DNA from 3 places in the Synechococcus sp. C9 genome. Region 2 is predicted to be linked to each of the others. Evidence: predicted binding sites of a transcription regulator. Region 2 holds the regulator's gene; each other region holds the start of a gene.
The links. Region 2 encodes NtcA, which controls nitrogen genes in cyanobacteria. Its sites were predicted from a motif close to GTANCNNNNGNTAC; they were not measured.
Positions count from the first base shown of each region.

Region 1 (2,201 bases), 1.8 Mb from region 2:
CAGGTCAAAATCCATCTGGATGCCCCGAGCCTGCGCCTGTGCCCGCCAATCCCCCAACCCGGACTGACAGTGTTGGGGTTCAAACCAGGACTGCCAGCGTTCCCGGCGCACCCGTACCTCCTGGGCAATGGCCTGCAACCCCTCCTGGACCCGTTGGGGGAGTTGCTGTTGATATTTGAGCAACATATCCGTCCAAATGCCGATGGTGCTGAGGGGAGTATAAATTTCATGCAGTACGGAACGGGCCCACTCCTCCGGGGGTTGAACCGTTTGGTAGAGCCACCCTTGATAAAATTGCTCCACCATCTCCACCGGTGCCACCGGCCAGTGATCCGGCAAGGCTTTGAGGCGGTCGAGCCACGCCCGCTCCGTCACCTGCGCTAAAAGTTCCTCCCACAGCCGCTGCACCACTTGGGGATGGAAGCTATGGGCAACCTGACCCGTCGGAGTAGCCAGCAGGGCAAAGACCCACTGGGCGCTACGGATGCAGAGCAAATGGTTACCCGGAGCCAATTCCCGGCTATCCAACCACAGTGCCGTTGCCCCAGCCATCTCTGGCGGGGAGACCAACACCCAAGCAGGCATATCCTCCGCCAGCAGTCCTACGGCCAGTTTTGCCCCCACTTCCCAGTGGCACAAACCCATTCCCGGCGGTAACTGCCCCACCCTGGGAAACACGTTGATTAAGGACATGGTTGAACCATCTCGACCCTAGGATCGAGCTTATCAACGATTTCTAGGGGTGACTAGGGCAAAAAACCGTCCGCAACCTATTTGGCCGCCCCAACTTGCTCTGCTAATTCTTGCGTTCGCAGACTGGGGAAGAGGAAGTGATTTTCTTCGACGTACTGTGCCCCAAACAAGCCCTTTTCTGCCCAGAAATACCGGTCAACCGTATGCTCATTCCGCCGCACCAAAAGTAATGCCGGTGGAGCAATCCCGTTGGCCTGAATAAAACGCCGAGCCGCTGTCACCGGCTTGTCTTCACCGGTTTCCAGGGTGAATTGGGGAACACATTCTAAGATTTTTCGACCTTCCAGGCGACGACGACTTCTGCGCTTACGTCTTCTAGCCAAAGCGCTCTCCTCCTAAAACGTGTGAGAGTTGGGTTTTTTGTAGTTAGGGTTACATAACCCTAGTGCAGTATAGGGGTTTGACGCTAAGTTTTCAAGGGTTCGTTAACCAGTTGCAACAATTAGTTGGATGCGGGTTGCCTATAATAAGAGGATTGATTTAATCCCACTTCATCTGCGGCTATGGTCTATCGCAGTTGGCTGATCACTTGGTTGTTGCAGATGCCTCAGCGGCTCAGACAGGGGTGGGTGCAACTGTGGCAATGGTTCCGGTGGATGCGGTTACGCCCGGTGCCGCCACCGACTTTGACCCCCGCCACCCCGCCCCCAGTCCCTTGGTGGCAACGTTGGTTAAAGAAATTGCGGGAACAACTCAGCCGGTTTCCCCTTTTGCGAGGTGCGCCGCCGGTGGAACAACTCCCTGGTGCGCCACCACCACCCGCCTTACCGATTGTGCCGGTAGCCCCGGTTTTGCCGGAACCGACTTTGGAGGTGGCATCGGTTACGGAAGGTTATGAACCCCATTGGCTGGAACAGTTTCTGCAGTGGCTGGATCAGGTGTTGTACTTCTGGGAGCAAAAAATCCGGGACTTTTGGCATTGGTTGCGGGGGTTTTGGTGCGGTTGAATAGACATTTTTTAAGGGTAATTTATACCTAGAAATTTGTCGGCTTTTTTCTGAAGTGGTTATATAGCAATCCTACTTGATTTGCATTAGCTTGCGTGCCGTAGGCATACAGAAATTCTCCAGAACCAAGAACGGGGGCGGTGCCCCTGCGACCCCCTGTTTCATTCTCATTTAGAATTGCTATAGAGATCGAGATCACTTCTAAGCAGTATTTTTGATCCTATACAGCCTCATTTGCATCAGTTAATTTGAAAAGTATAGAGGTTACATTCTGTAGCTTCTTAAATCACCTCATCACCCTTCAGGAGTTTTCTATGAATCTGCGTTTCTTACCTTTGGTGTTGGCTTTGACGACCGTTGCCCCAATGGCAGTCCAAGCCCAACGGATGCCGAACCCTCAGGAAATGCCTGCCCCTGACCTGAAAAAAATTCCCCCGATCAAAATGGGAACGACAATTAGCGGGACGATCACGGTGAAAGACCCACAGCAACTGAAAAACC
Region 1 covers NZ_JALAAD010000001.1:2,005,337-2,007,537, reverse strand. The annotation lists gene MLD66_RS09835 (hypothetical protein) at 1-693, opposite strand, end outside; gene MLD66_RS09830 (DUF3155 domain-containing protein) at 771-1,076, opposite strand; gene MLD66_RS09825 (hypothetical protein) at 1,257-1,700, shown strand; gene MLD66_RS09820 (hypothetical protein) at 2,015-2,201, shown strand, end outside.
Region 1: a site for NtcA is predicted at 1,116-1,129, ahead of MLD66_RS09830 (DUF3155 domain-containing protein). Genes of this name have one in related genera too.

Region 2 (2,201 bases):
TGCGTCACCTACCATGCGGTGGAACACCAACACCAGCAACCCCATTTGACCGATACGCCCACCTTTGAGCCGGTATCCCCCAGCATCAATGTGAATATCCGCTCCCGGGCAGAGGTGATTGAGATGGAATGGGACGTGGTGGGGTGCGAGTCCTTTGCCCTGGAAATGGGACGGTGGAGCCGCCTGCGTCCGGGGGAACCGGTGCCCACATGACCCTGGGGCTGGCACTCCATACGGCGGGTGCCACGGTGGGGCTGGCGGTGGGTCAGATCGGTGAACCTTATCGGGTCGAGCAATACGCCTGGGGGTGGGACACCAACCGTCACTTTCATGCCCAACTCGCCCAATTCCTCCAGCCCTATCGGTGGGCAGACCTGGACTTGCTGGCGGTGACCCGGGGTCCAGGTTCCTTTACCACCCTGCGGTTGGGGCTGGTAACCGCACGGATTTTGGCGCAGGAGTTGCACATTCCCCTATTTGCCCTGTCCACCCTGGGGGTTGCCAGTTTTGCCTACTCGGAACCGGTCGCCCTCTCCTGGCCGGCGGGGACAGATTTAATCTATGGGGGCATCTACCACCGGGGCTATGTTCAGCACCCCGACCAGGTCTTTACCCTCGCTGCCTGGCAGGAACTGATCAAAAATTGGCCGGAACCGGTGCAGGTGGCAGAGGACATTCATACCCAGGCCCCGGCGGATCAACTGCTCCACTGGGCGGGACAGCTTTGGGTGAACGGGGAACGTCCCCATTGGTCAGCCGCCCAACCCTTCTATGGCCGCTCCCCTGTGGATGCGGTGGGACTGCAAGTGTAAATGCTGTAGAAAGTGTTCCTAAGTAAATTGTTGACTGAGATTCATCGGGTCATGGACGGTAATTTTTTTCTTACTAATTGAAATCATGCCACTTTGGCGCAAATCCCCCAGCAAACGGGTGACCGTCACCCGCGTCGAACCAATCGCTTCCGCAATCGCCTGGTGTGAAAGTTTCAGATCAATCGTCACCCCCATACTGGCAGGTACCCCAAAATCCCGACACAAAATCAATAAAAAACTCGCCAACCGTGCCCCCATATCCCGATGCGCCAAGGTTTCAATCATCATTTCCGTTTGCAAAATGCGTGAGGACAACCCCCGTAGCAACATGAGGGATAATTCCGGGTCACTTTTCAACAGGATTTCAATCTGTTCAATCGGCACCGAATACAATTGCGTGGTGGTAAAAGCCACGGAATGATAAAACCGATCCGAGCGATGTCCGGTAATAAATGAAAGCACCCCAAACACACTATTTTCCCTCAGTAATGCTACGGTAATCTCCTCCCCTGATTCATAGACCCGGGAGAGTTTGACCGCCCCTTTGATTAAAAAATAAACCCGCTCGGCAGGGTCGCCAGGGAAAAAAATGGTTTTACCCCGCTCAAAGGTTTCTACGCCCTGGGGAAAGGTGCCGTTCGATAGACGCTGTAAAAGGGTGTAAAGGGGTTTGTCTTGCAGTACAGCCATCGCTTGGGGGCACCAGTTCTAAGGATAAATAACTATCATTTCAACCTATCGGGAACTGGTCAAAATAGATTGTATCCCTTGTAACCATTGGCTTGCTCTTGTGTTCGGGCACATTCCAGGGTAGGGTGAAACAGGGTACAGACATTTTTGGCGAAACATTCATGTTGAATTTGCAGGGGAAAAAAGCCTTAATTTTGGGGATTGCCAATGAGTATTCGATTGCCTGGGGGATTGCCCAACAGTTGCATCAGGCGGGGGCGACTTTGGGGGTGACCTATCTCCCGGATGAAAAAGACCGCTTCAAGCAAAAGGTCGGGCAGTTGACCGCCCCCCTGGAGCCGGAGTTGTTTCTCCCCTGCGATGTGCAAAAAGATGAGCAGATTGAAGCGCTGTTTCAAGCCGTAACAGCCAAGTGGGGCAGTTTAGATATATTAGTGCATTGTCTGGCTTTTGTCCCGAAAGAGGGTTTGGAAGGGGATTTTAGCCGGATTTCCCGTGCTGGGTTTATGCAAGCCTTGGATGTCAGTACCTATTCGCTGGTTGCTCTATGTCGGGCGGCGAAACCCCTGTTTACCCCAACGGCTTCTGTGATTACATTGACCTATTTGGGCGGGGTGCGGGTGGTGCCCAATTACAATACGGCGGGGATTACCAAGGCAGGGTTGGAGATGTGTGTGCGTTATCTCGCCTACGAGTTGG
Region 2 covers NZ_JALAAD010000001.1:213,880-216,080, reverse strand. The annotation lists gene MLD66_RS01060 (Ycf34 family protein) at 1-213, shown strand, start outside; gene tsaB (tRNA (adenosine(37)-N6)-threonylcarbamoyltransferase complex dimerization subunit type 1 TsaB) at 129-812, shown strand; gene ntcA (global nitrogen regulator NtcA) at 831-1,502, opposite strand; gene fabI (enoyl-ACP reductase FabI) at 1,664-2,201, shown strand, end outside.

Region 3 (2,201 bases), 1.4 Mb from region 2:
TAGCGGTACAAACCCACCAATTCATCGGGAGCCGTGCGGATCACCTGCACCGTCTGGGCATCCACGTTGGGGCTGGCAAGATACTGTTCCAAAAAATCTAAAGCCAGTTCCGTCTGTCCCAACAGGAGATTGGTCACCGCCAATTCCAGGGGCACCGGCTGGGTACGATGCAAAAACCGCAACCACCCCTCCGCCTCCCGAATCACCTGGGGCTGATGCCGCAGTACCCCCAATCCCACCGCCCCATAGGCCGCCAGATAGGCCCCCACCGCCGACGGTCGCCGAGCTTCCCGGCCAAATACTTCGTACTGCTCCCCCAGGGTCATATAAGGGCGCAGTTGTTGGATAAACCGCAGACCCTCCTCCACCCCCAAGCCCGCCTGGGCATCCCCTGTCCCCTCAATGCCCCCCCGTTCCGTCAGCATCTGGGTCAACAATTCCAGCCCCAAGCGTCGCCCCGGCTGGTCCTCCAAGGGCAAGGCCACCAGTTCCAAAATCCGGTAAGGGCGCAACCGGGCCAAATCCACCTGCAACTCCGCCAGTAGGTTGGGGAATAACCCCCCCGTGCGTTGCAACAGCTCCCGCCCCTGCTCCAGATACACCCCCGCCCGTTGATAATTCTGCTGTTGCCATTGCTCCCGCCCCAACTCCAGATAAGCCAGCACCATGGTTAACACAATATCCCCGTAGGCACTGGGAGCCGTGCCATTTTGACAGGCCGCCTGCCCGGTTTTGAGGATCAGTTCATACTCGCCCCACTCCAGCCAAAGGGCCAACGCCCCCGGCAGTTCCTCCCCCTCCACCCACAGCACCGGCGGTTCCGTCACCTCCGTATCCGTTTCCTTACTATGGCTGGCTGATAAAATTTGATAAGCCTGTTCCAATAACCGTTGCCGCGCCGCCACCGCCACCGGGGAATAATCCGCCCGCACCCCCACCTTCAGGCGCTGGGATAACACCGAACCCAATTGCGCCACCCCCGTATTGGCAGGCACTCCCAGAACCCGATAACAATCCAAGGAAATTCGTACCACCGCCCGTGTGCGCCCATTCCCATCTACAGGCAACCTACCCAAGACTTTAGACCAGGAAACCCACCCACAGCAAGTCTTGGATGCCTTGCCCCGGTAGTTCACAAAAATTAACTGCTCCATTCGGGCACAGTGGCGACTTTTGATCAAAAAACCGTATAATTAGATACAGAAAGGAAATTCAGATTATCCATTTGGATAACATTTCTGCCAGACACCCAATTGTTTACGGAGGGAATCAGCCATGCAATACCATTTTCACGGTGCCACCTACGAGCATGATCCGAGTGTTGTGCCGGTGAGCGAAGGTCAGGTGGGGGGCAAGTATCGGGGGGCGGAATGGAAAACCCATGTGGCCAATGTTCCCAGTCACCCCCGGGCACCCCGGCAATTGCGTTATCGGGGGGTCATGTACTCCTAAGCTCTGTTTAGGTGATCAATAAAAATTGATGAACCAACTGGGAAATTATCTTTCGCCCCCTGGTACCAACCGGGGGGTTAATTTATGCCGAATTGGGCGATTTTCATACCAAATGACAAAACCCCCCAATCCCCAGTGCCTTTGTGACCCAAAATTAAATTAGGATAACTGTAGCCATCCTCCTCCGGTGTCCTACCCATGAATCTGAAAGAACGTGTTGGCGAACTGCCCCAGGTGTTGCTTGGCTTGGTGTCCCTATCGGTGGCACTTGTCGCAGGCAGTCTAATCGGTGCCAGTGCGGTGGGGGAATTTACCCATGCCAATAATCTGGTGCAGGTGACGGGTTCGGCGCGCCGGGCGATCACTTCCGATTATATTGTCTGGCAATTTCGGGTCGAAAGCCAAAATCCTTCCCTCCAGGCGGCGTACAAACAGGTGACTGCCTACACGGAAAAAATCCGTCTGTATCTGCAAAGCCAGGGTATTCCTGAGAATGAAATTGTATTTTCTGCCCTGGAAAACGTGGCCCTCCAAGAGAATATCAATGGTCGGGATACGGGGCAAATTTTGGCCTATCGTTTGACCCAACGGGTGAAAATCAGTTCCAAAGAGGTGGATAAAATTGCCGCCCTGGTCAATCGTTCCAACGATTTAATCAATGAGGGCATTCCCATTATTTCCGACCCCCCCCAATATCTTTACACCGACTTGGCAAAACTGCGGGTGGAAATGGTAGCCGAAGCGGTGCG
Region 3 covers NZ_JALAAD010000001.1:1,564,493-1,566,693, forward strand. The annotation lists gene MLD66_RS14510 (ARC6/PARC6 family protein) at 1-1,154, opposite strand, end outside; gene MLD66_RS07845 (DUF4278 domain-containing protein) at 1,276-1,452, shown strand; gene MLD66_RS07850 (SIMPL domain-containing protein) at 1,651-2,201, shown strand, end outside.
Region 3: a site for NtcA is predicted at 1,188-1,201, ahead of MLD66_RS07845 (DUF4278 domain-containing protein). Genes of this name have one in related genera too.